DNA from 3 places in the Paenibacillus antri genome. Region 3 is predicted to be linked to each of the others. Evidence: riboswitches for the same ligand, from Rfam matches in the RefSeq annotation. Region 3 holds a riboswitch; each other region holds the start of a gene.

Region 1 (10,436 bases), on a different contig from region 3:
GTACAAGAACTGAATTCCTCTTGGCTTAATTCTTCAAATTTAGTTGTAAGCTTTTTGACAGGAGTAAGTTCCCCTTCATCTGTTAACTTCGTTTCCTCTAGAAAACGCTCATTGTCTAGATAACCAGTGTATATATACTCTGTGATTGTTGGTGACCATGTAAAGTTTTCAGTTAACCCTTTATAGTAAGTATTAACAAAGCGCATAATAAAAGGCTTTTCTGGCGCCTCGTTCTCAAAACCTGCTAAAAAATAGCTGCCCGAATCAATTTTTAAGGCCTCGTCTTTCTTAACTTTCCCTGCTCTTACCACAGACATTAGAGCTAAGATGAAGTGCAACATTCTCTTTGCCCAATAATCCAAATAAGCTTGCCCCATATCTCTAAGTTTCTTGTAAATCAGAAAATAATCAGCTATTGCATGATTAAGAGTTCTAAGATTTCTATCTTCCATTTTATTGAACACTTCATTTATAAACCTTAGATTTTGATCTAAAAACTTAAAGTAATTGTCGTCAATCATACGATAAGGAGCAATAAGTTGATGAACTATTGTGTCGGAATCAGCTATAAAAGAGATGGTCTTCCCAATAAGTTTTTCTTTTATTTTATGATATTCCTCGTTTTGGTCTAACTCATTCTCAGCAGCAATAAAAATTGTTTTGATCGATTCATGTTCAACGAGTATATTAATAAAACCAAATAACTCAGATAAATTCAGAGATGTTCTCTCTAAGTCATCAAAACACAAAACGAAATTATCTTTTATATTTAGAAATGGTTCAATCGAAATTTCATACTTATCTAAAGCATTTCCAAAGAAAGAGGCAGTATTAAGTGCTATCTTTGCTAATTGTGTGCTTAAATCTATAGCTGATTCTTTTTTTTTAAGAACTGGATTTGTGGAAAGGAATAGGTTTCTCTGTAATTCTTCGATGGATTTTATACCATACAAAGAGATGTAGATTGCATTTTTACCTTTTGATTCTATCACTCTGGACAGTCGTTTATTCCAAAAAAACGTTTTACCCGAACCCCATTTACCATTGATTAATATTGCGTAATTTGCTGTTTGGTTATCGATGTAGTCAATAACTGTTTTCTCGAGAGACTCCATAACAATATACGACACGCCCTTTTTTTGAAATGACATTAATTAATCTTAGTCAGCCCCATAATGTAAATAATGAGACCTGGATTATTTACCCCAAACACTCTATCGAGTTACCTTAACGACCAGTGAAGAAAGTAATTTTACGAACCCACTCTATTTTGATCTCCCACAACGTAGCTTGAATGGCACTTTGTTCTTTAGGTTCGTTAACAAACAAAAAGTAGAAATCTAAGTCAAATATAAGATCCCAACTCTTCTTAATTTTATCGTGGTAGTTATGATCCTTTAATAACTTCCTGTCCACATATTTCACATTGTTTTCGGTAAGCTTTTGTTTCATTTCCTTATCAAAGGTTTCAAAGTCCTCTTGGGAACTGGGTAAGTACCAGTAGTTAAGTACATGATGCCAGGTGGAAAAATTGGAGACGAGTTCGTCAGGTACCACTATTTCAAGCAATACATCTTTTTCCCACTTTCGATATGCCCACTTTTTCTTAGATCAGGTCTCTTCTTAGAAGAGTGATAGCACTGAAACCAAGCCCAAACTGGATATTGGTCCGTGTATCGTCTAGGAGCTAGCCGTTTATCCATTTGTTGTATTAACCATGTATATGCCTCATTGAAGTCTTCATCCATAATATATTCTTTTTTTCCGTACAACACTCCGGAATTCTTCAATTCTTCCCAGGTACCCACTGTTTGGATCGACCATAGTTGCATGGCAGTACCTCATTATTGTTTTATTATAGAGAAAACTAAGTTGAGGATAATGTCCAACTAAGCTAAAGTTACCTTTTAAATATTTTCTTAATAGTTTCAATAGTCTCCACCTTGTAGGTAGTGAATAAATGTGCCCCATTAAGAGCAATTGAAGCTGCAAGTACTGTCGAAAAAAATTGCTACCATAAAAGATCATATTCATTACGAGCATGAAAATTGAACCTATGACCAACGAGAAGGTCCAAGCAAACAATTTGTCCCAATTCATCGGGATCCCACCTTATTTCTTAACTGTTGTTACCTAGAAGGAATTATAAAAGCAAACCCTGACATTATGTTGTCAGGGAACATTCGTTCTCATAATAAAGATTATGTCACCAATTTTTATCGTCAAGTGCAACTCCAACGTCACTCATTGTACACCGGCTGAACTAAGTAATTTTTCGTATCTTTCATTGAACAAATGTTCAAGAAAGACTTTACGATCCCCTCGCTTATCAGAATAGTTTGTTTTCAAGCATTTATTGACCAGTTTAATAAATGAGCCGTGTTCTTTCCACCGGTTATATCTGATTGCTTTGTATTCAAGATATTCTGCTTGTACTTCGGGTTTAGTATCTACATACCTAGTTAGAACTAGAATGCTATCGTCATTGCGTGTTAACTTAAATAGTTTTGTTTTTGTATCTTTTGTCATTAGTACGATCTTCACATTTTCTCCCCCTAACAAGCAATCCTGCGCTACTTACACTAGGCATTGTAAGTTTTGTATATACCATTTTTACACCTTCCACATGCAATAACGCGGCTTCGAAATTCTTTTAGTGTCATGTTTAACCTGTTTCCGCAACTGGCACATGCAATGTACTTTTTACGTAATTTAGGACAGGAGCTAATCTTTGAAGGGACTTTATCACCTCTTGTGTTTACGATACGGGTACGCAGGTCAACCTTTCGTTTACTACGACCCGAGGAAGTGAAGATGATACCTGGTTGGGATTTTTTCATCTCATGTCACCCTCATTAAAGTCATAGATCCAGATTGTTAAATATAATCTGTACGTGTTTAATTATACTTTAAAATAATACCCTGACAGCTACGTTGTCAGGGAAAGGATGTTCTCATAATAACAATTACGTCACTAAAGAAAGGGGGTTTAGCATATTTCAAAATGCCTTAGTAACCTAGGGGTTCCGACATAATTTGATATTTCCATCTCTCTCTTCCCGTCAGAATAATGTCGATTGTGTTTATTATATTCGCTAACGACTCCCCTTTTTATAAAACGATAGTATGCCTTTTTATCAAAGGATTCCATATGTCCTTCGTAAATTTCATTTGCTTGGAACCGTAATTCGTCGTGATTCTTGTACTGCTGTTTGTAATATTCTTCTCTGGCTTTTAAGCTTTTAGCAGTTGCTAAAATGACTAGAAGTAACGAAGTGTGCTCAACTTGAGGAAGTTGATTTTGTTCTATATCTCCAATAATCTCATCATATTTTTCTAAATTTAAATATAAGAAGTATTTCCAGGAACGCAGCATTATTAATTCATTTATTGTACTTACACCTTGCTCAGCTACAGAAAAATCCATATGTATATCTGTGTATAATTGGAAACGATCTGAGTGCCTTAACTTATTATGATACTTTAAAAACGGGACCAAGTAGTTACCCTTGTGTAATATTCTAGCTTCACTTAATAATGGATCATTATCTAATAGATTATCTTTGGACTCTAATAACTCCATGAGGATATTATAAGACATTAATTCGTTCGGTTGAGTTACCTCTTCTAGTCCGAAATTTGTAATATAAGGTTCATCTATAGTCTTGCTATAATGAACCATTTTTTGTTGTCTAAATTTCGTTTTTAAAATTTCTGCAGCTGGTATTCTTTTTTCGTCAATCAGGTAAGCTCCTAGTAAATTATTTATGCTATACAGAAGTCTGCCGTTAGTATAAGTACGTTCAACCATAGAAAGTGAGGTTAAGTTATCAAGTAATTCATGAAGCTCTTGATATTGTAATAATGTTAAGTATCTCAACTCGTTGAATGATATCTGTTGTTTCTCAGATGAATTGTCAACAGCTAATGAATACATTATTTTCTTTTCATTTTCTTTTAAATTTGCAAGAGTTGTATCAAAGCAATACGCCATTAACGCTTTTTCCGACTCCTGGTTTCTTCTAGATAGAATATCATCTAAGGAACGCCCGTTCTTCATTTGAGAAATAAAAAACTTTATGTATAGTGGATTTCCGCTTGTTAAATCGTCAAATTGAACCTGTCTATCGTTTAATTCTTGTGGGACGTTACTATTTAACAAGTCAAAAGCCCGAATAACGTCTTCAATGTAATTTTTTGTATTTTCAGGGTCCAACCTAGGAATCGTAACTACGTCCTGTACCCTTAAGTCATGTCTTGAGGTTAGTAGAAATTTATGATTAGAAGGCGCTCTACTAATAAAGGTCTTAATTCCCTCGATTTCTGCCTGTGAGAAGACCTCCAGATTGTCAAGGACAAATAAAAATTTTGTATCTTGCAAGGCCTGAGAAACAAGAGATTCCTTTTGCGCTAATGTCTGTTTTGAAATAAAGTGCCCATCGTAAAAAACAAGCAGAATTTTCTCATATAAATCCTCCAAGGTATTAAATTCACGACTTAACTGTAGTCTTTGATCGAAATAAATTCTTTGATCTTTTGCGCTAATCCATATAACATCATCAAAATCAGTCTTTCCATTGTCAACATCGGTGAGTAGCTCTTCCGCTATTTTATAAGCAATAGACGTTTTGCCAATCCCCCCATCCCCATTTAGTGCGAGTAAATAATTTTTATGGTGTAAAAGCAGTTCTTCCTTTACTTTATTGATCTCATCTCTTCTACCAACGAAGTTATAATAAGGCGCGGGTGGAAATTTGGAATACCTGTTATATGTGGGGTCCGATATAGAATCTTGGGTTTGCTTTTTTCTTACAGAACCAAGTATCATTTTTTCAACAGTAACTAAGTCGTTAGCAAAATCATTATTTGATCCGTTTCTAAAATAAATGAGTCCTTTTTGGAGTTTTTCACCATCAGCCTTGATACAGAAGATTGGCCTTACCTGTTCTTCGAATATTTCAATAACAGCAATGGTTTTATTTAATTCGGTTAGCTGAATTTTATGTAAACGGAATTCAATCGGGTGACTCGCAAACTGGTTTAAGATTCCAACCCAGTTATTGTCGTCTACTAAGGTGTTTTGATGGATACCTACAACTTCTTTCCTACCATCAATTAGCACTTTTACGCCGCAGACAATATAACCCGGTTTAGTCATAGTTGAGTTGGCCATAGACAGAACATCTTTGACGAAATCTGTTTTTGACTTTGACTCACTTGGATTGTAAAAGGTTTCTTTAAAATCCAGTAGAGCGTGCTCCCAATCCGCTAATAATCTTATGATTTTTTTCTCATCCATTGCGTTTCCTCCGAAACATTTTTTGTAATACAAATTTCTACATTATTCCACATATTCCTTCCAAAGTATTACTTTTTCTTTTTTTTGCCTCATTATGACTAATAACAATGGCTTAATAGAAAAAATAGCCCTTCAAAAGAAGTGATACTACGGTTACATAATAGTGATTATGTCAACCTACTATTTCAAAGGAAAGAAAACATTTTATACACAAAAAGAGACACCGATCACGGTGTCTCCGGTCCTCCCGCTTGCGGGAGCACTTTCATTTTGCTTAACAGAATGGATGGATTGGAGGCGAACTCGTCCGATTCCCTCAACGGTTTCCCAGTACTGTCCTTTAGAGGGAGATCCTCGAGCACATACACTTGATCGAGGTAGGTTACGCGAACCGACAAAACCGATAGCTTCGCGTAATCGCTTAAGTTGTACATTTCCTGGCTGAGCCATGCCAGTAATCTATCCTGAAAGTCCTCCTCCGATCCCGTTTGACCGCCGTCGGCGACGGGATCGAATTCCATTGCCAGGTGCACATGTCTGTCCCTCACCTCTACCTGGACATTACGCATCGGCGGAATAAATTGGTCCGGCGCATTGTAATGAACGCGGAAATGCATGTCGGCCGTTACCTCCTGATGATCCCGAACGGCCACCTCCCATCGCGCTTGTCCCCAATCGGCGACGGGAGGCGCGACTAAGAGGATCAAGCTTCCTGCGGCGAGGAGCAGTTTCGCTCCCGCTTTCTCGGCCTTCCGTTCGGCGACCGTCATGATGATGAACAAGGCAATCGCACCGCCAACCAGGTAGAACGCGATCCCATACGCCTTGAACAACGGATCGTCCGACGAATACAGAGGCGAATATGCCAAGACGCCGATTGCTCCTAAGAGGATTAAAAATAGGATGATACCTCTATAACTCATATGCCGCTTCCCTTTTTCACCCAAAAAAAATCCGAGCCCGAAGAATGGAGCAACCCGGCTGTCATGGCGGCGAACCGCTGTAGACCCGTGGCTTTGCGCCTCCTACTTTCGTAAGGATTTGCCTTTGTTTCGATTCGATAGACTCGGTTTCTATGATTCCAATGGATTGGGTAAATTTAACTATGGAGGATTATACCAGTCGTTTGAAAGAGTTGGCAAGACATTAATGAAATGAATAGATTACCGGCAAAAAAAGCAAAGAGCAGTATGAAGGCAACCATACTGCTCTTTGTTATACACTTACGCTTTAAGGTCGAACCGATCCGCGTTCATGACTTTGACCCAGGCGGCGACGAAATCGCGCACGAACTTCTCTTGATTATCGTCTTGAGCATACACCTCGGCGATGGCGCGCAAGACGGAGTTCGAACCGAACACAAGGTCGACGGTCGTCGCCGTACGCACGACTTCGCCCGTTGCGCGATCGCGTCCTTCGTATACGCCTCCGTCCGCAGGCTTCCATTGGACTCCCATGTCCAGCACGTTCACGAAGAAGTCGTTCGTGAGCGTGCCCACCCGGTCCGTGAATACGCCGTGCTGCGTGCCGCCGTAATTCGTGCCGAGCACGCGCAGGCCGCCGACAAGCACCGTCATCTCCGGAGCGGTCAGGTTCAGCAGCTGCGCCTTGTCTACAAGGAGCTCCGCCGGACTTACGCTATACTGCTTCCTCTGATAGTTGCGGAAGCCGTCGGCGATCGGCTCCAGCACGGCGAAGCTTTCCGCGTCCGTTTGCTCTTGGGTCGCATCGCCTCGTCCGCCGGCGAAAGGAACGGTCACATCGAAGCCTGCGTCTCGCGCGGCTTTTTCTACTGCGGCCGTACCCCCGAGGACGATCAAATCGGCCATGCTGACGTTCTTGCCGAAATCCTGTTGAATGGCTTCGAGGATCTTAAGGACTTTGGAAAGTTGGGCCGGCTGGTTCACTTCCCAATCCTTCTGCGGAGCCAGACGGATGCGGGCGCCGTTCGCGCCGCCTCGCATGTCGGAGCCCCGGAACGTGCTTGCGGAAGCCCACGCCGTCGTTACGAGCTCGCTGACGGTAAGCCCCGAATCCAAGATCTTCGCTTTCAGCTCGGAGACTTCGGCATCGGTCAGTTCATACCCCGCAGCCGGTATGGGATCTTGCCAGATGAACACTTCGTCCGGGACTTCAGGGCCAAGATATCTTGCGCGCGGCCCCATGTCGCGATGCGTAAGCTTGAACCAGGCGCGAGCGAACGCATCTGCGAACTCCTCGGGATTCGCATGATAACGCCGAGCGATCTTCTCGTATGCCGGATCCGCGCGCAGCGCCATGTCCGCGGTCGTCATGATCGTCGGCACGCGGACGGAAGCATCCTCGGCGTCGGGCGCGAGATGCTCCTCGACCGGATTGACCGCCGTCCACTGATGCGCGCCGGCCGGGCTCTTGGTCAACTGCCACTCGTATCCGAACAGCATATCGAAGAAGCCGTTATCCCATTGCGTCGGATTCGGGGTCCAAGCCCCCTCGATCCCGCTGGTGATGGCGTCTCGGCCTTTGCCGGAGCCATGCGTGCTCAGCCACCCTAATCCCATCGCTTCGACGGGAGCGCCTTCCGGTTCCGGTCCGACGAGCGCGGCGTCTCCTGCGCCGTGCGCCTTGCCGAACGTATGGCCGCCGGCGACGAGCGCCACGGTTTCTTCGTCGTTCATGCCCATCCGCTTGAACGTTTCGCGAATGTCGCGAGCGCTGGCCAGCGGATCCGGATTGCCGTTCGGACCTTCCGGATTGACGTAGATCAGACCCATCTGGACGGCGGCCAGCGGATTCTCGAGATCGCGATCGCCGGTATAACGATTGTCCCCGAGCCACTCCTTTTCCGCGCCCCAATAGATGTCTTCTTCCGGATGCCAGACGTCCGCGCGTCCGCCTCCGAAGCCGATCGTCTTGCCGCCCATGGATTCGATAGCGGCGTTCCCCGCTAGAATGAACAGGTCTGCCCATGAAATCTTGTTGCCGTACTTTTGCTTGATCGGCCATAACAGTCGGCGCGCCTTATCCAGGTTGCCGTTGTCCGGCCAGCTGTTCAGCGGAGCGAAACGCTGCGTGCCGGTGCCGGCGCCGCCACGGCCGTCGCCTGTACGATATGTACCCGCGGAGTGCCAAGCCATCCGAATAAAGAACGGACCATAATGCCCATAGTCGGCAGGCCACCAATCTTGACTGTTCGTCATGAGATCGTACAGATCTTGTTTCAGGGCTTGATAGTCTAGCTTTTTGAATTCCTCGGCATAGTCGAAGTCGTCGCCCATGGGATTGGATTTCCTGTCATGCTGGTGCAGGATATTCAAGTTTAACTGGTTGGGCCACCAGTGTTTATTCGACGTTGCGCTAGGGTTGTGAGTTGTAACGCTTCCATGCAAGAACGGGCATTTTCCGGCAGCTGTAGCCATTGAGTCCATGTGAACATCTCCAATCAATTTAAATTGTGTATTAGATAATAATTACTCTAATCTAAGTTATAAATCTATGTAGAAGAAAAATCAACTATTTCTCTTTTGAAAATTATTTTCACTGTTCCCAACGATCCATTGACCCCCGTCATGTCCCGTGTTTCTCCTAATCCTAACGTATGAATGGGCAGTCCAGAATATTTCCGAAAATGAAGCGAGGCCGCCGTCAAGCCGGCAGCCTCGTCATTTTTCAAATCTCTCTTAACGTCACGCTTGCCGCGGAGGCTGCCAACTTATTCACGGTCGCTGCCGCTCCGTCGGCGATGGTCAATACGTAAACCTTATATGGCGTATTGTAGGCCAGCGGCGCCCCGTTGACGTCTACGCTCGCGCCGGTCAATACGGCCGATCTCGCGGTGCGGTCCACCCTCGTGTAATTACCGGCCGAATAGAAACCGTTCGCCATACTCTCGGTCAAGCCGCCGTCCGAATCCCTTACGAGCAGCACGGCGTAATGTGCAACCCCGACTTCATTCGAATTGGTAAAGCTTACGATCAAATTCATCGGACCGGCGCCTTGCTCCGCCGCGACGTTCTGCACTTCGGGCGCGGGTACCGTTCTCTGACCGATGGAGACGATATCGTCCGACGGACTGGAAAGCGCAGGGGACGCATTGCCGTTTGCCGTCGCCAACACGAACACTCTGTACCGGTCTCCGCTTCGAATCGCTTGGCCATCGGAATCTTTCAGCGTCGCGGTCAATCGTTGGCTAATATCTCTCCCCAGCTTTTGGATTAATACATAATTTCCGTTCGACACGGCCCGGTTCGCGTCCGCCAACGTATACGTGTCGGCTGCTGCTGCCGGCACCACGATCGCTCGATAATCCCTCACAGCGTACTCCGTTTCCGACATGCTGAAGCTTACCTCGATGTCGCTCGGGTCCCCGTTCGTTCCTTTTACGACAGCCTTTACGTTTTTCACAGCGGCGACGGCCGTTTGGTTGGAAAGCGTAATTTCGGGCGAAGCGGAAGACAGCGCATTGGTTCCGTTGTAACTGCCGCCTCCGACCGACAAGACGAACACGCGATAGCTTACCCCGTTCTGGATATACGCCCCGTTGACGTCGCGCGCTTGGGAAGACAGCGCCTGACTGAGGTCCCCGCCGGTTTTAAACACGACAGTGAATAATTCAGGGTTCGATATCGCATTCGCCGTCGGAAGCGTAAAGCTGCCTGCATTTCCCGACCTTACGACGAAAATGCGGTAATGCTGAACGCGGCTCTCGTCCGCGGCTTTGACGAACGACACTCTCAGGTCCTGACCGGTGCCGGTATCGTTCACATCGTTAACCGTTACATTCGTCGCCGGAGACACGCTGTTGTTCGTCAACGTGATCGCTGCGGAAGCCGAGGACAGCGCATTGGTCCCCCAGTAGATGCCGTCCCCGACCGACATGACGAATACTCGATATTTCACTCCGTTCTGGATCAAAGCGCCGTTCACGTCCCGGGCACCGGTCAACAGCTGCAAGCTGAGATCCCCTCCGGTTTTATACGCGATCGTATAGTATGACGGGTCCGTGATCGCGTTGGCCGTTCCCAAGTGAAAGCTATTGGCGTTGGCGTCCTTCACTACGAAGATGCGATAATGGTTGATATTGTTTTCTCCGGACGCTTTCCGGAACGAGACGCGCAAATCTTGGCCGTTATTGGCGTCGCCCACGTCGCTGACGCTG
Region 2 (10,436 bases), on a different contig from region 3:
ATCACGTAGACGTCCGCCGTCTGCGACTCGAAGTCGACCTGTTCGTAGCCGTCGTTCTTGAACAGCTGCCAGATCGCCTCGGTATCATAGAAATTCACTTTACAACCTAACGTATGGAACGCCACAGTAGGCATCTTTTCTTTTATCCTCCCATCTCGCCGGACTCGTACAGGATGCAGGCCGCCGCGACGAGGCCCGCCGTCTCGGTACGCAGAATGCGCCTCCCGAGGCCGACGGCGACGCAGCCGCGCCGCTCGGCTTCCGCCGCTTCCTCTTCGGTAAAGCCGCCTTCGGGCCCTACGATGACAAGGACCGGCCCGCGCGCCGGATCGAGCTTCGCATCGCGAAGCGCGTCCTTCAGCTGCCGGCCGCTCTCCTTCTCGTAGCACAACAAAGCGAGCTGCGTCCGCTCGGCGGCCGAGAGCACGTCGCTCCAGCGCATGGCGTCGCGCACGTCCGGCACCTTGCTCCGATGCGCCTGCTCGGCCGCTTCCTTGGCGATCTTCCGCCAGCGGTCGAGCCGCTTCGCTTCCTTCTTCGCGTCGTATTGCACGATCGTCCGCGCCGACGCGAACGGCAGGAACGCGGTCGCGCCGATCTCGGTCCCCTTCTGGATGACCGTCTCGAGCTTATCGCCCTTCGGCAGGCTTTGCGCGATCCAGACGTCGAGCTTCGGCTCGCCCTCCATCGGACGCTCCTCCAGCAGCTTGAGCAGCACGTTCTCCTTGTACAGCTCTACGACTTCCGCGAGACATTCGCGGTTCGCCCCGTCGCTGACGATCACCTTGTCTCCCGGGGCGGCGCGCATGACGCGCATCAAATGATGGGCGTCGTCGCCGCGAACGATCGCTTTGTCCTCGAGCATATTGTCCGGCGTCACGAAATATCTTTGCATTCCGCTGTTCTTCACTCCAGTTTACATCGTTTCCGCATCGTTTTCCAACCATGTCGCTCCGCCAATATTACCCTCCGAAGACGTATACCCAATCGATGTTCGCGCCGAACAGCGCGGACATGAAGGCGAGCAGCGCGTGGCGCCATACGACGACCTGACCCAGGATCGGGCCGAGCGTTACGTTGAACACCGGCGTGATGAAGACGATCAGGAGGAAGATGTATACGCCCCAAGCCTCGTACTTCATCATTTGCAATCGCAGCCGCAGCGGCGCGAGGTCTTCGACGATCCGATACCCGTCGAGCGGCGGCAGCGGAATCAAGTTAAAGATGAATAACAACATATTGATGTGAACGAGATAGAAAAAGATAAGTCCGACCGCCCGATACAACCCGGGCGACGCGGCGTCCAGCGCCCCCGTCGCGAATAGGCCGTAGGCGGCCGCGGCCGCGACGATCGCGACGACGAGGTTGCTGAGCGGTCCGACCGCGGACACGACGATGCTCATCAGTCTCGGATTCTTGAAGTTGGAACGATTGACCGGCACGGGCCGCGCCCAGCCGAACCCGAGAAACAAGATGAAGAGCAGGCCCAGCAAGCTGACGTGCGGCATCGGATTGAGCGTCACCCGTCCGAGTTTCTGCGCCGTCGGATCGCCGAACCGATACGCGGTCGCGGCGTGCGCGAATTCGTGGACCGTGAAGGCGATCACGATCGCGAGAAACAGGAACGGCAAATGATCGATTTCGAACGGCAATCGGAAATCCATCGGCTACCTCTTTCTCGCGACGAGCGCAACCCAGCCGTTCTCCTCGCTTCGGCTCTCCATCTCGAAGCCGGCTCGCGTAAGCGCCTCGGTTACGAGGTCTTCCTTGCTCGTAATGATGCCGGACGCGACGTAGGCGCCTCCCGTCTCCAGCGCTTGATAGACGTCGTCTACGAACGTCGCGATGATCTCGGCGAGAATGTTCGCGACGACGACCTGCACGGGCAGCTTCACCGGCGACGCCTCGGTCGTCTTCAGCGCGCCGAGCAAATCGCTCAGCTGAACCGTTATGCGCTCCTCGAGACGGTTGAGCTTGGCGTTCTCCTTCGCGCTGGACACCGCCACCGGATCGAGATCGAGCGCGAGCACGTGCTCCGCGCCGAGGCGGATCGCCGTAACGGCGAGAATGCCGGATCCGGTGCCGACGTCGATCACGTGATCTCCCGGCTTGACGACCGTCTCGAGCGTGCGCATGCACAGCGCCGTCGTCGCGTGCGTGCCGGTGCCGAACGCCATGCCAGGGTCGAGCTCGATGATCGTCTCGTGCGGCTTCGGCTCGTACGTCTCCCATGTCGGCTTAATGACGAGCCGCTCCGATACGTGCGTCGGCTTGAAATATTGCTTCCACGCCTCCGCCCACGCCTCCTCCTGGATGGACGCCAGCGACAGCTCGCCTCGGCCGGGGTTCAGTCCGAAGGAAGGCAATTTCGCGAGCAGCTCTTTTACGCCCGCTTGAATCGCTTCCATATCCGTTTCCTCTCCGAAATACGCCTGCATGACCGCGTCTCCCTCCGGGATGTCGTTCAGCGGCTTCTCGTACCACTGTCCGAGCGACGTGTCGCGCTTGCGGTCGAGCGTTCCGGATTCCTCGATGGAGACGCCGCCGGCGCCTTGCGCGTGCAGCCAATCGGCGATCGCTTCCGTCGCTTCTTCGGTCGTATATATCGTAAGCTCGTGCCATAACATATCTCTGCTCACCGCTTTCCGTTCGCTGTTTCTTCTTATTATCTGAACCATTTTACCGAAAACGCCGCCTAAATACAAAAAAGCGTATTTTGACTCGCGCCAAATCACATCCATTTTTACATTTACGTCGCTTATAATGAGGGAAAACAGCCAGTACGATTGGAGGAGCCGAACATGCTCGAAGCGGATCCGGATTCCGGGATTACGCTGTTGCGTTCCGGAGAAGGGTTGGAACGGGTGTCCTTGAAGGGGTTGGAGCTGCGGCTGCTGGCCTCGGGGGACGGCACGGAATTGATCTTACATAAGCTGTCGGCGGGATCGCACTGGGGACTCAGTCCGGCGGACGGGTGGACGGCCCTGGAAGGGTTGTTCATGATCTCGGGGAGGCTGCGTTGGACCGGCGGCGCGGGCGACAAGCGAGTGCTGCAGGCCGGCGATTTCCTCTCGGCTTCTCCGGTGCTGAAGGAAGCCGTCTTCGTCGCGGAGACCGACGTCGAGTTTCTGTATTGCTCCTCCCAACCGGTGTTCCATCATTACAGCAATCAAATCCGCGAATTGATGAGTCTCGCCGTCGACATCGAGCAGAAGGACGGTTACACCGCGGACCATTGCCATAGAATCATGCGCCTGTCGATGATGCTCGGAGAGACGATGGCGCTCTCTTCCACGGAGCTCGCCTACTTAAATTTCGGATCGTTCCTGCACGACGTCGGGAAAATCAAGGTGCCCGATTCGATTCTCGGCAAGCCTGGCAAGCTGACGGACGAAGAGTGGCGCGTCATGCGGATGCACCCGACGTTCGGAAGACAGATGCTGCACGAGACCGGTCTGCCCAGCCTGCTGTCTGCGGGTCCGATCGTAGAACAGCATCACGAGCGATTCGACGGCTCGGGTTATCCGCTTCGACTGAAGGGCTCCGAGATTTCGGTCGCTTCGGCCATCGTGGCGGTCGTCGATTCTTACGACGCCCTAACGACCAATCGAGTGTACCGTCCCGGCATTCCGAAGGCGGAAGCGCTCGACGAGATCGACCGCAGCCGGAAGATGTACCACCCGGAAGCCGTCGAAGCGCTGTTCCAAAATAGAGACCGGCTCGACGGGTAAGTGCCCCGAACGACGGACGCGCCCGCCCCCCCTCTCGCCGAGAAGGGGTGCGGGCGCGTTCTTTTTTCGCTATAACGTATTTATTAATACATCGGAAGCGGCGGATCGATCGCAGCGACGTGTTGGTCGTTCACGTACAGATTGACGTAGAAATAATCGAGCTCCAGTCCCGTCGTATTGCCCAACAAGCTATGTACGCCTTCTTGAAGCTGGTACGTCGTCTCTCCCGTGCCGGTCAACGGCTGCACGATCTTGCCGAGCAGCGACGAGTTCAACCGGATATTAATGTCGTACGCGGATTTGTGCGCCGCCGACGCGGACATGGCCATAACGGATTGAGCGACGATCGCGGCTCCCAAGAGTAACGCAATTTTCTTCTTCATCTTCCATTCCTCCTAAAAAATAAAAATAACGCCATCCCACAGGATAGCGTCCATTCGCAGCGACGTATATCTCTTGGGAACCCGGCTGCCGTTGCTGTCGCGGTAGGCCCGTGGCTTTGCGTCTCCGGCTTTCGCCGGGTTTGCCCTTAACAAAAGTTATACGTCTAGTATATACCAAACTTAGGTATTTTGGAATAGGTATTTCGGGGTTGTCTCTTTGTCGATTTCTGCGCTTTCCTAGGAAATTTACCGGAACAACGCATTCGTCTTCTGCGACAGCTCGTCGAGCAGCTTCGACGCCAGCTTCAGCCCCTCTTCCTTCCCGAGCAGGAACTGCGCCTGCGCCGCGTGATCGGCTTTCACCCGCGAGATCGATTCCGCTTCTTGCGCCAACAGCCCGCTTAACACGTTCAACTGCAGCTGGCCGAGGCCTCTCTCCATCGCCCGTTCTCTCTCTCGGTCAACGTCTCGTTCCGCCTGCCGTTCGACGAAGTCGTCGATGTCCGATTCCATGAATCGTTCCGCCGTCCTCAGGACGTCTGCGTACGACTTCGTCCGGTTTTCCTCCATTCGAAGCGGATGTCTCGCATGGCGAATCAAAAACCGGCACAGCAACTCGTCGTGGTTCGTCCTGCGATTGTGCAACAGCGAGTATTCGCCTTCGAAATGCCCTTCGTTCTCGACGAATCTTCCCAACGCCGTATATTCATGGCAATCGGTACAGTAGAGCAAAAATTCGCGCACGGTCCCTCACCCGACTCGCGAAAAAACGGAAGCGCCGGGTTACATATCGTGATCGGCCGGCGACGGATTCGATTTCTTCGGCTCCGGCTTGTCGCTGACGACGGCCTCCGTCGTGAGGAACATCGCGGCGACCGAGGCGGCGTTCTGCAGCGCCGATCGGGTCACCTTCGCCGGATCGACGATGCCGCTCTCGATCATATTCGTCCATTCGCCGGTGGCAGCGTTGTAGCCGACTCCGACCGGTTCGCGCTTGATGCGTTCGACGACGACCGAGCCGTCCACGCCGGCGTTCTGAACGATCGCGCGAAGCGGCGCTTCCAGGGCGCGCAGCACGATTCTGACGCCGGTCGCTTCGTCCTCGGCGTCCGTCTTGATCGATTCCACGGCCTTGACCGCATTCACAAGCGCGACGCCTCCGCCCGAGACGATGCCTTCCTCCACCGCCGCTCTCGTCGCGTTCAGCGCGTCTTCGATGCGCAGCTTCTTCTCCTTCAGCTCCGTCTCCGTCGCCGCGCCCACCTTCACGACGGCTACGCCGCCAGAGAGCTTCGCGAGGCGCTCCTGCAGCTTCTCGCGGTCGAAATCCGACGTCGTCTCCTCGATCTGCCTCTTGATCTGCTGTACGCGCGCATCGATGTCTTGCTTCGCGCCGCCGCCGTCGACGATCGTCGTCGTCTCCTTCGCGACGCGCACCTGTCGCGCCGTCCCGAGCTGGTCGAGCTCCGCGCTCTTCAGCTCCAGTCCGAGCTCTTGCGTGATCGTCTGCCCGCCGGTGAGCGTCGCGATATCCTGCAGCATCGCCTTGCGGCGATCGCCGAAGCCCGGCGCCTTCACGGCGACGCAGGTGAACGTGCCGCGCAGCTTGTTGACGACGAGCGTCGCGAGCGCCTCCCCTTCGACGTCTTCGGCGATCAGGAGCAGCGGCCTGCCCGCCTTCATCACCTTCTCGAGCACGGGCAGCAGCTCCTGGACGTTCGACACCTTCTTGTCGGTAATAAGAATGAACGGGTTGTCCAGCACCGCCTCCATCTTATCGGAGTCGGTCACCATGTACGGCGAAATGTAACCGCGATCGAACTGCATGCCCTCTACGGTTTCGAGCTCGGTCGTGAACCCCTTCGACTCTTCTACGGTGATGACGCCGTCCCTTCCGACCGCCTCCATCGCCTCCGCGATCATGCGGCCGATCTCTTCGTCCGCCGCCGAGATGGAGGCGACCTGCGCGATCTCCTCCTTCGTCTCGACCGCCTTCGAGATGTTCCGGATTTCTTCGACGGCGACGCGCACCGCCTTCTCGATGCCGCGTCGGATTCCGATCGGGCTCGCGCCGGAGGTGACATTCTTGAGGCCCTCGCGGATCATCGCTTGCGCCAGCACCGTCGCCGTCGTCGTGCCGTCGCCCGCGACGTCGTTCGTCTTCGTGGCGACCTCCTTCACGAGCTTCGCGCCCATGTTCTCGAACGGGTCCTCCAACTCGATCTCCTTGGCGATCGTGACGCCGTCGTTCGTGATGAGAGGCGAGCCGAACTTCTTCTCGAGCACGACGTTGCGCCCTTTCGGCCCGAGCGTCACCTTCACCGCGTCGGCCAACGCGTCGACGCCGCGCAGCATTTTCTGACGAGACGCTTCGCTGAATAAAATTTGTTTAGCCATTGTGGACCAGCTCCTTTTCCTTCGAAGGCTCCAGAATGCCTAACACATCGGATTCTCTCATAATGAGCAATTCTTTCTGATCGTACTTGATTTCGGTGCCCGCGTATTTGTTGTAGAGCACCAGATCGCCGACCTTCACGTCCGGCGAAATCGTCTTTCCGTTCTCGATCCGCCCTCGGCCGACGGCCGCGACCACGCCTCGCATCGGCTTCTCCTTCGCCTTCTCCGGTAGCACGATGCCGCTTTCGGTTCGGTCCTCCTGTTTCAGGGGTTCAATTACGACACGGTCGCCTAGAGGCTTCAACATCGAAAATCCCTCCTAAAAAAGGTATTCTGTTAGCACTCCTTCTATTAGAGTGCCAACAATTATTACTATACGAATTTTTTTCTCCGCATCAACAACGATGTGGCGGCAAGAACGGCGATCAAGGGCGATTTTTCGAAAATAGCTTGTCCCTTTTTTTCGGCGCTGTAAAAATGGCTGGTTTTCTCCGTCGCTCGACGAAAAACCCCGCGAGAGAGTGATCTCGCGGGGCGTAACGCATTTAGGAATCCGTATGGATCGAATAGCGGATTACATTGTCTCGATTGCAAGATGATGCTTGCGAAATACCGCAAGCATGGCGGCTTTCGCCTCGACCTCGTCCGGTCCGTGGATCTCCAGCGCGTAGCTCTGAGATCCCAACAACGTCAAGCTTAACCCCAGGATGCTCTTCGCGTCGATAACCTTCCCGTCCCATCTCAGTACGATGCTGGATCGGAAACGGTTCGCCTCCTTGTTGATGTCCACGATCGCCCGCGTTTCGATTCCGCTCATATAAGCGCCTCCGATGATAAAGTTATCGCGGCCGACGGCGCGCCACGCCGTCTTCGATCGCCGCAGCCATGACTGCGTCCTTCACCCGATCCGCCACCGATTGGTTGAACACGCTCGGGATAATATAGTGCTCGTTCAATTCTTCGCTCGTGACGACGGAGGCGATCGCTTGCGCCGCGGCCAATTTCATTCGTTCCGTCACGCGCGAAGCTCTGCAATTGAGCACTCCTCGGAACAGCCCCGGGAAGCACAACACGTTATTGATCTGATTAGGGTAATCGGATCGGCCGGTCGCCATGACGCGCACGTACCCTTCCGCCTCCTCCGGCGAAATTTCCGGCGTCGGGTTCGCCATGGCGAAGACGATCGGATCCGGAGCCATTCGTTTCACGTCCCCCGGCTTCAACGCGCCCGGGCCGGATACGCCGATGAATATGTCCGCGCCGTCGATGACGTCCGACAACGATCCGGCTTCCCCGTTCGGATTCGTATGCTCCGCATACCATGTCCAGGCGCCGTGCGCGTACGATTTCCCGCGAACGAGCGCGCCGTCCCGATCGACTCCGATGATATTGCGTACCCCCGCGGCAAGCAAAATTTTCGTGCAGGCGATGCCCGCCGCGCCGACGCCGCAGAGGACGACCTTGCAATCCTCCAGCCGTTTCCTCACGACCTTCACGGCGTTATACAATCCCGCCAGCAGAACGACGGCGGTGCCGTGTTGGTCGTCGTGAAAGACGGGAATATCCAGCTCTTGCGTCAACCGTTCTTCGATCTCGAAGCAGCGGGGCGACGAGATGTCCTCCAGGTTGATGCCGCCGAACGCCGGCGCGATCAGCTTGATGGTTCGAATGATTTCCTCGGTATCCTGCGTGTCCAAGCAAATCGGGAACGCGTCCACGCCCGCCAGCTGCTTAAACAGCATCGCTTTCCCTTCCATGACGGGCATGGCGGCCAGCGGACCGATATTCCCGAGTCCGAGCACCGCCGAACCGTCGGATACGACGGCGATCGTGTTTCGCTTGATCGTCAGCGAGTGCGCCCGGCTCGGTTGTTCGTGGATCGCGGTGCACACCCGCGCGACGCCCGGCGTATAGACGCGGGATAAATCGTCGCGCGTCTTGATGGCGATTTTCGGCGTCACTTCGATTTTACCTCCGAGATGCAGCAGGAACGTCTGGTCGGACACCTGCAATACTTGTACGCCGTCCATATCGTTCAAAACCCGTTCGATCGCCTTGCTTTGTTGTGAATCCATGACGTTCACCGTAATATCGCGAACGGTCGTCGTTCGTCCCGGCCGATTCACGTCGACGGCGACGATATCGCCGCCCGCTTCCCCGATCGCCGTCGCGATGTTGCCGAACGTCGCCTTCTCCTTGTCGATTTCCAACCTCAATACGATCGTGGTGCTTGCGCTAGTCGGACCCGCCATGTTTCAAAACCCCTTTTTACCAAATATACAACGCCAACGAGATGACCGCCGTCACCGTAACGCAGCTGATTGCGGTCGTGACCGCCACCAATTGCGCGGCCAGCTCCGGACTTCGGCCGTATTCCAAAGCGATCAACGAACTGTTCCGGGAAACCGGGTACGCGCTAGCCATGAATAACGCTTGAGCGAACACGCCGTCCCAGCCGAAACCGCGGATCAGCGCGAACGCGACGACCGGCGCGAACAGCAGCCGTCCGATCGTGCCCAGCAGGACCGATCGGCCCAAGCTTAGCGCTTGAACGTTCGCCAGCTGCGCCCCGAGCGTCAACAAGGCGATCGCGAAGAACGCGTCCGATACCCCTGCGACAGGTTCCCATAGAATCGCCGGGATTCGAACGTCCAGCATTCGAAGGGCCGCCGCGCCCAGCATCGCATAGATGACCGGAAGCCGAACGGTATGCTCGGCGAGGGCCGCCGCCAGCTGTTTGCCTTTGCCGGGAATCATCCGGAACGTGCCGAAGGTGTACGTAAACACATTTTGAATCACGGAAATGATGACCTGTACGGAGACGCCGAGCGGATGCTGCGCGAATACGAGCTCGCTGACGGGCAATCCGTAATTCCCTTGGTTGCTTAGGATGAAGCTGTTCTGGACGACGTCCGCGTCTTCCTTCCCGATGCGAACCGCCTTGACCGCCGCGGCGGAGAGGAGGCTGAGCGTCGCGTTCAACAACAACCAGAAACCGATCGTAGCTCCGGCAAGCGCCGCGTCGATCGAGCTGTCAAACAGCTTTACGAAGCATACCGCCGGCAGCAAATACACATTTAATAGCTTGGACAACGTTCCCATGTCGAAGCGGAGCCGTCGTTGCAAGAAGGCGCCCAGTCCGGCTAACAAGAAGAACGGGACCATCACCTCTTGCACGATCAGAAGCAGGACGCTCATGCTTCTTCGCTTACGATGACGTTCTTGCCTCTGCTCTTCAGCAGGAGCGGCACGACCATCCACAGCATGGCGATCGCTAAGAACAAGACCGAAACCGGCTTCTGAAGGAAAATCATGAAGTCGCCGTTGGAAATCGTCAGCGCGCGCCTCATGTTGGTTTCGATCATCGGTCCGAGCACGATCGCCAACACAAGCGGGGCGATCGGGAAATCATGCTTCGATAAGAAATATCCGACGACGCCGCATCCGATCAAGAGCAATAGATCGAACGTCGTATACTGCACCGCGTATACGCCGAAGATCGAGATCGCGATAATGATCGGCAGCAAATATTTGGCCGGCGTGTCGATAATTTTGGCGAAAACTTTCACGAGCGGCATGTTCAGCACGAGCAGCATCAAGTTGCCGATAAACATGCTTGCGATCAGCCCCCAAGCGATCGTCGGGTGATCCGTGAATAACAGCGGACCCGGCTGGACGTTGTACATGATCAGCGCGCCCATTAAGATCGCCGTCGTGCCCGAACCGGGGATGCCCAGAGTCAGCAGCGGAATCAACGCCCCGCCCGACGCCCCGTTATTCGCCGATTCCGGCGCGGCGACGCCTTCGATGGCGCCATGGCCGAACTTCTTCGGATGTTTGCTGATTTTCTTCTCCATGATGTAAGAGAAGAAAGAAGCGAGCGTCGCTCCCGCGCCCGGCAAGATGCCGATGAAGAAGCCTAGGA
Region 3 (10,436 bases):
TTATAAGCGAGATTGAAAATGAAACTACCAAATTATAATGGAAGAGCTAAATACTTGTACGATTGGTGGGATTGTTACGGTAACGGAGACGATAGTTCCACAAGACACAACGGCAGCTGGCACACTAACGGCTACCGTTGTTCATTGAAGTAACTGGGCAGTTTAACGGAACAAAACCTTCTAGATGCGCGACAAGAACTTGTCCCTATTGTAGACATAGCGCAATAGAGGACAGCTGCGATCACACACAGTCTGTCCCGTTTCAAGTTCAAGTATATTCATGGTTACCGCACTTATAGATAGGGCAGCAAGTTGTTCATGATGACGGCATATCCGTTCGCGTACATGTGAATTCCGTCGCTGCTGAAATCCGCGTTCAAATTTCCTTCCTCGTCCGTCAGTCCTTCGTTTACGTCAATGAAGGTATAGTTTTGCTTAGCCGCAAGCCGCTCGATCGCCCGGTTCGCTTCACGGATCGCCTCGTTAGTTCTGCGCTGGAACACCTCTTCCATGGAAGCTTTGGGCACGAAGGGAAACTCCGCCTTGGCGTTCACGGGGTAATACGCCATGACGTACACACGGCAGCCCGGTAGCCGCCGGGCAACTTGGGTCAGAATCTCATCGTAATTCGCCAGCAGATGCTCCAGTCGATAGTCGGGTGCGCTGATATCGTTGGTTCCGATGTTGATGAAAAGCTTGGAGGGCTCCAGCTCGAAGATACATGCCTCCATAGACGCGAGTAAATCTGCCGTCACATATCCGGCAATGCCGCGATTATAGATGCAATATCGGGTCTCCAGCTTCATCTGCATCTCGTTGATTGGGAAAAACTCCATCAGTGATGAACCGGCAAGCACCGTTTGACCCTTCAAAGCGAGCTGGTTGAGGATGTTGAATTTCCGTACCTTTTCCTTCTTCTCATCATGCACTTCCGGCAGAGCCGGATCCCCCTCTATATTCGTCATCCGTCATGCCCCCTTCTCGTAGCTTTCTTCCATTTTACCTGTTTCGTTCAATAAACAACATGATGTGGCTGCCGGCGCACTGATCGGCAGCCTCGCTACGTTAACTGGGCAGAATAGTTTAATGGTAAAGTATTGAAAGAGAAATCTGTATTTACGTTGTAGAACACGATATTCCAACAACCTAGCAGATTGGAGTAAATATGGTGAAGATATATGGCGATTAACGAGTAACCATAAAAAAGTTCAGTCAATCATTTAAGAACAACGATCCGAGATTTTCCCAAAGTATTTCAATAAAAATTTTAAAGGACACCCTATAACAGATAATTACCTTACAACTGGAACCCATCATTATTATGATAGCGGTATGGTTGAAGTAACTGGGCAGTATAGTTACAAATAAAGGGAATAAATCCTTCCGCGGCAAGAGGGATCGTTTGTACCGAACGAAGGGAAGTTACGGAGGACGGAACCTTACTGTTGGAAGGAGAAGGGGGGGGGGGCTATTCAACATTGAAAATAATTACACGGACCTACTTCTATTTCGACAAAAAAATTGATAGTGTGATGGTAAACGATAACAACCTAATACTCACATCGTACGACAATGGCAAACTTACTGAAAAGTGAGGACGCAAAGCTAATAGGGGCTAAGGTGGATACCTTCATCCATGACGCTCGCCAGCTGCCGAATACGACGGGAACCCACCGTCTATTCATTGATTTCGAACGGTTTTTTTGCGTTTTCAAAAAGGTGTATTCGGTTCGTGACAGCCGACTTTAACGAAGGAGGTGAGGAGCTAGCTTCATCGCGATCGCCGATATGACCTAATGACCGCCGCTTCCGCAATGAATGTATTAGAAGCGATGGCCAACCGTTTCGATCGAAAGGTAGTGCATGCCCCTGATCCGAACGGGTTGCCGGGGGGATATCCGGTCCTGATCGCAGAGAGCAGCGTTAACGTTATTCTGCCGGACAATCTAACCCTTCAAGAAGCCATACACATGAATGAAGAGGGGCAGAGGTTAGAGGAGTACAGCGTTCATGCCAATGCGGGTATTATCGACAAGCCAAATTTATTAGCGAAATTAGCTTTGCAGATTGGAATAAAATCAGTAACATTAATCTTACTGGCATGTTCCTACGGCAAAGTATGCGATTCAGCAAATGGTAAAGCAAAGCGGCGGCCCGATCGAAAGATAACATACGTATTAATGTCGTTTGGACAGGCAATATGCAAACTCCGTTGCTGGAGAGACAGCTCAGCGAGGATCCGAATACTGAAGCCGCTCTGCAAGCGATGGGGCAAATTTCTTCTCCTGAAGAAGTAGCGAATTTGGCGGCGTTTCTCGCAAGCGACGAAGCTTCGGCAATGAAAGGTTCTGCAGTGATTTATCGATCAGGGCGAAACGCTCGGCTATGGCAAAGGGTTAAGGGGGATCTAATCAGATCTAAACCCCCATAGTCGAGAATCGAATGGGGGAGCATCATGGCAAAGTTGGCAATTATCGGCGGTGGAATTATTGGCCTTGCTTGCGCATATTATTGGCGCAAACAAAATCAAGAAGTAGTCCTTATCGATAAAGGCAATCCGGGCGAAGGTCCTTCCAGATGCAATATGGGGTGGGTTTCCCCGACATTATCGGGACCGTTGCCCGGGCCTGGAATGATAGGAACGTCCATGAAGTGGCTGTTCAAGAAAGACAGCCCCTTATACGTTAAACCGAGTGCAGTCCCTTTCTTGGCGCCCTGGTTAATTCAGTTTATGCGTTACTGTAACGAACAAAAGTATCAATTGGCTTGCGATGCCGGTTTCCATATAAGCAAGGATACGTTTCAGTTGTTTGACGAGCTTGTGGACGACGGCGTCGAATTCGAAATGCACCGGAAAGGACTCCTCGTCCTGGGCTCGAACGAATCGGATTTGCAGCATAAGTACGAGGACTTGAAACAAGTCGAACGTATCGGCTTGCCGCGTCCGGAGCTGGTTACCGGGGCCGAATTGTTAAAGATGGAGCCTCATATGAAGGCGAACTTGGCCGGAGCGTTATTCCTGCCTAAAGAGCGGCATGTTCGTCCCGAGAGTATGGTGAACGGACTGATCGATTGGCTGCAGGTCAATGGAGTCGAAATGAAAACCAACGACGCGGTAACGGATATCGTCCATAACCATGCTCGAGTGGAGAGGGTAAGATGCAATACCGGTTGGGTAGAAGCCGATATGTTTTTATTAGCGGCGGGCGCGTGGTCTTCCCAACTTATGAAAAAGTTAAATTATTCTCTTCCGATCACTGCGGGGAAAGGGTACAGCATCACGTATCAGTCGCCTAATATGGAATTCAATCATCCGATTTACTTTGCAAAGGACAAAACGGCTTTGACTCCATTCGACGGCGCTCTGCGTATAGGCGGTACGATGGAATTATCCGGCATTAACGATGAGTTGATGTCGGACCGCGTGAACGGCATCAAAAGCTCAGTCGCAAAATTTCTGTCTAAAGAGATTCATGGATCGGGGGAAGTGATCTTGTCCGGGATGAGACCGATGACGCCGGACAGCTTGCCTGTTCTAGGGGGACTTCCGAACTTCAAAAATGTATTCGTAGCCGCAGGACATGGCGGGAACGGGTTATTGATGTCGCTTTCGACGGGTCGTATTCTATCGGATTTAATTAGCGGCAGGGATCCGGGTCTCGATGTTACGCCATTCTCTCCGCAGCGGTTTAAATAATATCGGACAGGGATAAGGTGCCGCTTAACTGTATGCTAATAAATAGACTATATTCGTATACTTCGAAAATTTCTTTATCTATACGCGTTCTTGTCATGAGTTTATGCTAATGTTATGATTTTTCTAGATTCTATATCCCTTTACGCAAATTTAAGCCCTAGCGGCAGTATAACCACGGTCTGTTCGACCGGAGTATGCTGCTGTTATTTTTGTGTTCAGGCAAAATCTTAGACGGAGGGGTTACTCTAGGAGGTAGTTCATTCAACGGGTCTGTAGCAAAGTACCCAATGTAAAAATATAGTCGAGGATACACTAGCATGGTAATCCTAAAAGTACAGATTAACGTATCATAGGAGGGCTCTCGTTGAGAGTTATCCCCTTGGCGGAAATTGGGGAAGAGTACGATTCGATTCTGACTTTGGACTCGAGATGACTATCGTTCCTGAACCAGCAGGGATGATATTGTTTATTATCAGAACTACGAACCGCCAGTTATTGGTACGACTCACTTTCTAATTAGTTTACATAATATATATTCTGTTTGGCAGTTTGGCCAGTTATCGTATCGTTGACATAATTATCGTACCGGCACTGGGAATTATGGGACGCGACCCTGGGAGTTATCGGTCGGTACGATAATTATTATTTCCAACATATTATTTAGTCAAAACCTTGGGGTCGCCGTTGATCTACGGCAATAGGGACCCCCCTTGAGATAAGCCCGAAGAGTCCCATGTACACACCAAACGGTTACTGGCCGGCCCCGTATGGGCACCGTTTACTCTGCTCATCGTCGATTTACTACGCAGTGAGGGAGGGACCGACTCGCCGCGGAAATGCATTATCGGGGTACGCGATACCTACCATGTCATCCAGCGTCTTTCTTATTTTAGCCCACGAATATTTGCAATCTTGAAAGCCCCATGCTGATTCTTCAGTCGGGTGCATCGGATTCGAAGTAATCTAGTTCCTCTGGCGTTGTTAAGACGGTAAACCGAAGGGTATATTCCTTCGTTTCACCCGGAGCGATCTCCTCAAGCCAGCCGAGCTCCCGGTCCTTCGACCGGCCTTCAACGCCACCGTTCATCGGCTCGAACGCCGTTACGTATTCGCCATGCCCGAAGTGCAGCCAATTACCGAGCCTTGGCAGCGCCGCTTTCGGATATTCCAGTTTTACGCCGAGACCCAGCTTGCGGTTCACGATCCCGACCTGTGCCAGCCCGTCCTCATTTTCCTTCACATCGATATATAGGAAATCCTGGGACGCGCCATCATGAATCTCCAACGGTGCCGGAATGCGACGCATGTCCTCCGCGTGGTGATTCCGTACATTGTCGGACAATCCGGATACGGTGGTTGCGCGATAGATGAGCTTCGCCCCTTCGTCCACGAGTGGATAACCGAAGGTGAAGTGATACAGCATCGCGTGAGGTGTAACCACGTTATGATGATTCGTAAATATGTCCTTCAGCTCGATCGTCGGCGAACCGAGCGAAGTCCGAATTAAGCGCCTCAGGCTTACATTCGGGCCGAACAAGGCGGTTTCACGCACTTCGCCTTCAATTTCCAACTCATACCGCCCAGCCTTCCATTCGCCCCCACAAACGCGGTTGACGGTCGCCCGAAGGTTGGAAAAGCGTCCATGCAGGCTTAACTCCTCGCCGGCGTCGACGTTCGGCCGGCCGGTGTACGTGACGCCGCAAGTGACCAGCAGCCCGCCATAGAAGGACCTCAAAAACTCCGATCCCCGGCTATAACTTTCGGATGGAGCAGTGATCCCGCCGAAGGAGCGGAAATGCAATGGTATTCCTTTGAAAAAGGTATCCGCAATGTCGAGCCCGCGATTTTTAAGCACAGAAAAGGTAAGCCCCGAGCCGTTATAGAACTCAGCAACCTTCACCCCTTCACTCGGACCGTTTTCCAACGTGTATTCTTTGATACCGCAGAGCTGTCTCATATCAATGATTTTATCGCGCAAACCGTGCTCATTGAAAAGATTAGATGACATGCCTTCACCATCCCGAACGTTTGCCTCGATTCTAGCGAAATCGCACGTCGGCAACAACCCCCCTCTTTTGGCAACCAAATTGCGTATAGTGTCTACATAAATCCTATTCGAAAACGCTACAATGGAAATCTATTCTGTTTATTGGAGGGAACGTGGTGCAATATACCTCATTTCGCTCGGCGTATACTGGATGAAGGTGGATTGACCGGATTTACTAACGCCGGAGGAACATTCGAGGACGACGATTACCGCAAGTCGTCTTCGAAGCCGTGCCCGCGAGATGCTCATCGAAGTGTAGATCGGCTGCGAAGGTTCATCCCGGAGTATACGGATAGCCTAGTAGAGCTTGCGATCAAGTACCATCCTGGCATCACAACGGCGCTCGTCTCGATGCATGGTCCTTCTTACGCGGACCAAAATATTTCCGCGTTGGACAAAGCGCCGCTGCAGCCCGACATTTTCTACGAGATCTTTAAATACCATCGATTGATCCGCACTTTTTACGACAGAAATTTTTTCTCGTACCTCCGGACCCGCTACCAGGGCAAGGAGTTATCCTGCTCTTTGTGGGTAGACACAGTAAACAACGATGCACAAAACCGGCTCAAGCTGTAGCCGGTTTTCTTTTTGAACATTTTCCCGAATGTATGCACATCTGCGTATCCTACGCGCTCCGCGATCTCGCCGACCGTCAAACCGCCCTGCAGGGCAAGCTCCTTCGCCTTCTCCACCCGGACATGGATTAAATACTGGATTGGCGTCATCCCGAACGTACGCTTGAACTGTTCGATCATGTAATTGCGGCTGAGGCCCGAAAGCTTCTCTAGGTCGCCGATCTGGACGTTGCTCCGGTACTGCTCCACGAAAAAAGTAAACGTCCTGCAACGGCTCGATCGCCTCATTGGGATTCATAAAAACAACGGTTTTTCACCCAAAACGTATCCTCCTTGATTGAAGTCCTCCAAGCATAAGCAGAAACCCCGACTTTGGCAACCAGAATGATGATTCGTGCTAAATACTTTCCGAGGGAAACGCTTTTATAATAACTCTAACAAGGACGTAATAATCTAAGATGATGAGGGGAGGAGCTAATAAAAATGGGGGCGCAGTCTGGAAAACGGGACTACAGTTTGACGGGTCTGGAAGGGAAGAGAGCCGAAGAAAGAGGACTTGTCTCGGCGCAATGGTATACGACGTCAATTCCGAGACAACGGATGAAGGAATTGATGAAGCGCAAGGACGGCCCAGCTATTCGGGACACGCTCATTTGGTTTGGGTTGTTGATCGGATTCGGCGCACTTGCCGTGTGGTCATGGGGAACCTGGTGGTCGGTGCCGATATTTGCGATATACGGCATATTATATGCGACACCGGGAGACTCCCGTTGGCACGAATGCGGCCATGGGACGGCTTTTAAGACAGCGTGGATGAACGAAGCCGTCTATCAGATCGCATCGTTCATGGTATTTCGCTCGGCGACACCTTGGCGCTGGAGCCACTCCAGACATCACAGCGACACATATATCGTAGGCCGCGATCCAGAAATATTAACTGAGCGGCCGCCGATTTGGAAAATCATTGCGATGCAATTGTTCCATCTTTACGGCGGACCGGTAGAGCTTAAGCGATTTCTTCTTCATTCCTTCGGGCGCATAGAACAGCATGAGTCGCAGTATATTCCGGTGTCCGAGTATCGAAAGACATTTTGGGAAGCGCGGGTGTACATGCTAATTCTCGTGGGAACCGTTGCGGCTTCCTTTTACGTCGGTAGCCTGCTTCCGATGATGCTCGTCGTCCTGCCTACGTTTTACGGCAATGCATTGGTGTTATTGTTTGGCATGACGCAGCACCTCGGCTTGTTCGATGACGTGCTCGATCACCGCCTGAATTCGCGCACGATGTACTTGAATCCTGTATTACGGTTTCTGTATTGGAACATGAATTATCACATTGAACACCATATGTTCCCTATGGTTCCATACCATGCTCTGCCGGCGTTGCACCAAGAGATGAAAGGCGATACGCCGGTGCCCTCGCCTGGGCTGTTCGCAGCGTTGAGAGAAGTCATCGACGCGCTCCTCAAGCAGCGGAATGATCCGTCGTATACGATCGTTCGGCCGCTTCCTGACACGGCGCGTCCTTATATGGCCGGACTCCCCGAAAACCCTTACGTTCGAAGCAAAATAAATAAATATATGAAGGCCGGATAAATCTTTGAAGGAGGGGACGGGAGTGACCGAAAAGAACACTTGGGTGCTGGCCTGTGGCGCAGACGAGATCGACGCGGAAGACGTCGTGCGGTTCGATTACGGCGATCGAACGTTCTCGGTGTACCGCACTGTGGATAACGAATACTACGCAACGGACGGATATTGCACTCATGAAAGAGTTCACCTTGCTGACGGGCTTGTAATGGGACACCTCATCGAATGCCCGAAGCATAACGGTCGATTCGACTATACAACGGGACGGGCAAAGCGAAAGCCTGTTTGCGTAGATTTACAGACATACCAAGTGAAAGTGGAGGGCGGCAATGTCTATATCGCCTTATGAAAGAGGAGGAAGGCGTGGGACGCGTATGCTGGGCTACAAGCAAGCACGGTGATCCTTCTCCTCCGAAGTGGGATTATTAGGTCATGGTTGTGTGGAAAAAATATACGCGTTTCATTCGACGGAGAACTACCTATAGAAGAAGCGATAAAGAATCTTGTAAGTGACGGTAACGCATCACAGGCTTCTAAACTAAGTTACTAAGGGAGGATTCCTATGGGCTTCAAACTGGGTGTCGTCGGCGCTGGGCAATTTTCGAGATGCTTTATTCCGCTCTTCCAAGCGCATCCGTATATCGACGAGGTCGCATTGGCGGAAATGAAATCGGATCGCCGCGAGAAATATGCTAAGGTGTTCAATATAGAACGTGTATATGATTCATTCGATGCATTGCTTGAGAGCGATGTCGATGCGGTGGCCCTGTTTACGCAGCGCCATCTGCACGGCCCACAGACAATCAAGGCGCTGCAAGCGGGAAAACACGTATATTCAGCCGTGCCTGCTGCGCAGTCTCTTGAAGAAATCGAAGGTATTTTGGAAGAAGTCAATCGAAGCGGCCTCATCTATATGACAGGTGAAACCAGCTATTATTATCCCAGCACAGTGCTCTGCCGAGACAGGTTTAAGTCGGGGGTATTCGGGGATTTCGTTTATGGGGAAGCGCAGTATATTCACGATATGCTCCACGGTTTCTACGACGCGTTCAAATATTCCGGCGGCGCGGAATGGAAGAAGGTTGCGGGAATTCCTCCGATGTTATATCCGACCCACTCGGTAAGCATGATTCTTTCCGTTACCGGAGCGAAAGCAACGAAGGTGTCCGCCTTCGGCTTTGTAGATAAGCATGAAGACGGTATTTTTCGCGAAGGCGCAAATCTCTGGAATAATAAATTCAGCAACGAAAGCGCGTTGATGCGTACCTCCGACGGCGGCATGATGCGTATTAATGAGTTCCGCCGAGCAGGCTGGGGCGGTCCTAACAGCGTGTACATGAGCATGTTTGGTACAAGCGGCAGCTTCGAGGAGCACGCCGGGGGTTCGGCATGGTCCAGCTTGCAATGGGGAGCTGTCGAGGATATAACGAATGAACTTCACTGTAAGGACAGATACGTCCGTCTAGACGAAGGCGACATTCACGAGACGCTAAAGCATGATTTTAATGCGTCATTGGCAAAGGTTCACCATAGCTTCCGCCTACCGCAGTCATTCAAGGGTTTGCCGAACGGACACTTCGGATCCCATCAATTCCTGGCCGATGACTTTTGTAAGGCGGTTCAGACCGGTAAGCTTCCGCCGAATCACGCGTGGCGAGCGGCGGACTATCTCGTTCCCGGGCTGATCGCTCATGAATCGTCAAAGCGCGACGGCGAGCTGTTAGAGATTCCGGATTTCGGCGAACCGCCGGCACATTGGGAGCTTCTTGATCCAGACAGCTTCGTAGCTTATAAGTAACGCTGCGACAAACCCGCTTGCCGCGAACGGCGGCGGGTTTGTCGATTGTTGCGTCTTTATTTAATGCGGCGCACCTTCGAATTCGACTCCGCAAGGGTCGCCACCCTTATTCGTTGCGACGGTAATAATTTCCCCATGCCGGTTATGGAGATCATCATGAATGTGATGGCCAAGCTTGAGTGTTGAGGCACCCACATAATGGCAGATGAAGGAGCGGCGGAAACGGTCCGCCGATCGGTTCGGATAGGAACCGTGAATAGTGCTGCCGTTGAAGAACAGAACATCGCCGGCCTTCATGTCCGCCGGTACGATCCGGCTGCCCTCCGGCAAATCGACTTCATCGCGGAAGTAAGATTCGGTGCGATCCGCCTCATGAGGACATTGAATATCAAGATGCTGGGTTTTCGGGACGACGACCAGACCGCCGTTCCCTTGATCCGTGTCGTCGATCGCCGTCCAAGCAGCAATGCATGTACCCGGCTCCACCCGCAAGTAGTAATTATCCTGATGCAGCGCCTGGCCTCTGGAGCCCGGGGGTTTATAGTAAAACATGCTCTGTGCGGCAAGCGCTTCTTCGCCGAACATTTCGGCCAGCACATCCATCACACGGGAATCAATCATATACTTTCTTGCTACATCGATGATTCGATGCGGATACAAGATTCGCGGATATATAAGCAAGGGCTCCCCATTAGCTTCCTCTTCGGAGACCGGCTCGAAGTAGCCCGG

What was found. A riboswitch is a leader RNA that binds a small molecule or an ion and turns the genes downstream of it on or off. The one in region 3 is predicted to bind cyclic di-GMP.
Region 1: linked by a shared signal. The riboswitch ahead of FE782_RS10500 (hypothetical protein) and the one ahead of FE782_RS32765 (hypothetical protein) in region 3 are both predicted to bind cyclic di-GMP.
Region 2: linked by a shared signal. The riboswitch ahead of FE782_RS20040 (hypothetical protein) and the one ahead of FE782_RS32765 (hypothetical protein) in region 3 are both predicted to bind cyclic di-GMP.

Annotation. Positions count from the first base shown of each region.
Region 1 covers NZ_VCIW01000005.1:201,683-212,118, reverse strand. The annotation lists gene FE782_RS10525 (P-loop NTPase fold protein) at 1-1,115, opposite strand, end outside; partial or broken gene FE782_RS32795 (DUF3841 domain-containing protein) at 1,228-1,832, opposite strand; gene FE782_RS10510 (hypothetical protein) at 2,245-2,544, opposite strand; gene FE782_RS10505 (RNA-binding domain-containing protein) at 2,990-5,299, opposite strand; gene FE782_RS10500 (hypothetical protein) at 5,527-6,168, opposite strand; cyclic di-GMP riboswitch class I at 6,268-6,355, opposite strand; gene katG (catalase/peroxidase HPI) at 6,523-8,706, opposite strand; gene FE782_RS10490 (copper amine oxidase N-terminal domain-containing protein) at 8,948-10,436, opposite strand, start outside.
Region 2 covers NZ_VCIW01000015.1:5,289-15,724, reverse strand. The annotation lists gene mtaB (tRNA (N(6)-L-threonylcarbamoyladenosine(37)-C(2))-methylthiotransferase MtaB) at 1-134, opposite strand, end outside; gene FE782_RS20060 (16S rRNA (uracil(1498)-N(3))-methyltransferase) at 143-895, opposite strand; gene FE782_RS20055 (site-2 protease family protein) at 963-1,664, opposite strand; gene prmA (50S ribosomal protein L11 methyltransferase) at 1,668-2,627, opposite strand; gene FE782_RS20045 (HD domain-containing phosphohydrolase) at 2,802-3,731, shown strand; gene FE782_RS20040 (hypothetical protein) at 3,815-4,114, opposite strand; cyclic di-GMP riboswitch class I at 4,187-4,269, opposite strand; gene FE782_RS20035 (hypothetical protein) at 4,361-4,858, opposite strand; gene groL (chaperonin GroEL) at 4,898-6,511, opposite strand; gene FE782_RS20025 (co-chaperone GroES) at 6,504-6,818, opposite strand; gene FE782_RS20020 (HPr family phosphocarrier protein) at 7,086-7,328, opposite strand; gene FE782_RS20015 (NAD-dependent malic enzyme) at 7,351-8,763, opposite strand; gene FE782_RS20010 (AEC family transporter) at 8,780-9,709, opposite strand; gene FE782_RS20005 (tripartite tricarboxylate transporter permease) at 9,706-10,436, opposite strand, start outside.
Region 3 covers NZ_VCIW01000004.1:343,472-353,907, forward strand. The annotation lists gene FE782_RS09205 (alpha/beta hydrolase) at 1-38, shown strand, start outside; gene FE782_RS09210 (GDSL-type esterase/lipase family protein) at 294-965, opposite strand; cyclic di-GMP riboswitch class I at 1,565-1,658, shown strand; gene FE782_RS32765 (hypothetical protein) at 1,797-2,297, shown strand; gene FE782_RS33270 (SDR family oxidoreductase) at 2,201-2,431, shown strand; gene FE782_RS09220 (NAD(P)/FAD-dependent oxidoreductase) at 2,456-3,697, shown strand; gene FE782_RS09225 (DUF4432 family protein) at 4,632-5,705, opposite strand; gene FE782_RS33275 (aldo/keto reductase) at 5,745-6,320, shown strand; gene FE782_RS09230 (helix-turn-helix domain-containing protein) at 6,242-6,568, opposite strand; gene FE782_RS09235 (fatty acid desaturase family protein) at 6,803-7,915, shown strand; gene FE782_RS09240 (MocE family 2Fe-2S type ferredoxin) at 7,938-8,258, shown strand; gene FE782_RS09245 (Gfo/Idh/MocA family protein) at 8,472-9,707, shown strand; gene FE782_RS09250 (phytanoyl-CoA dioxygenase family protein) at 9,768-10,436, opposite strand, start outside.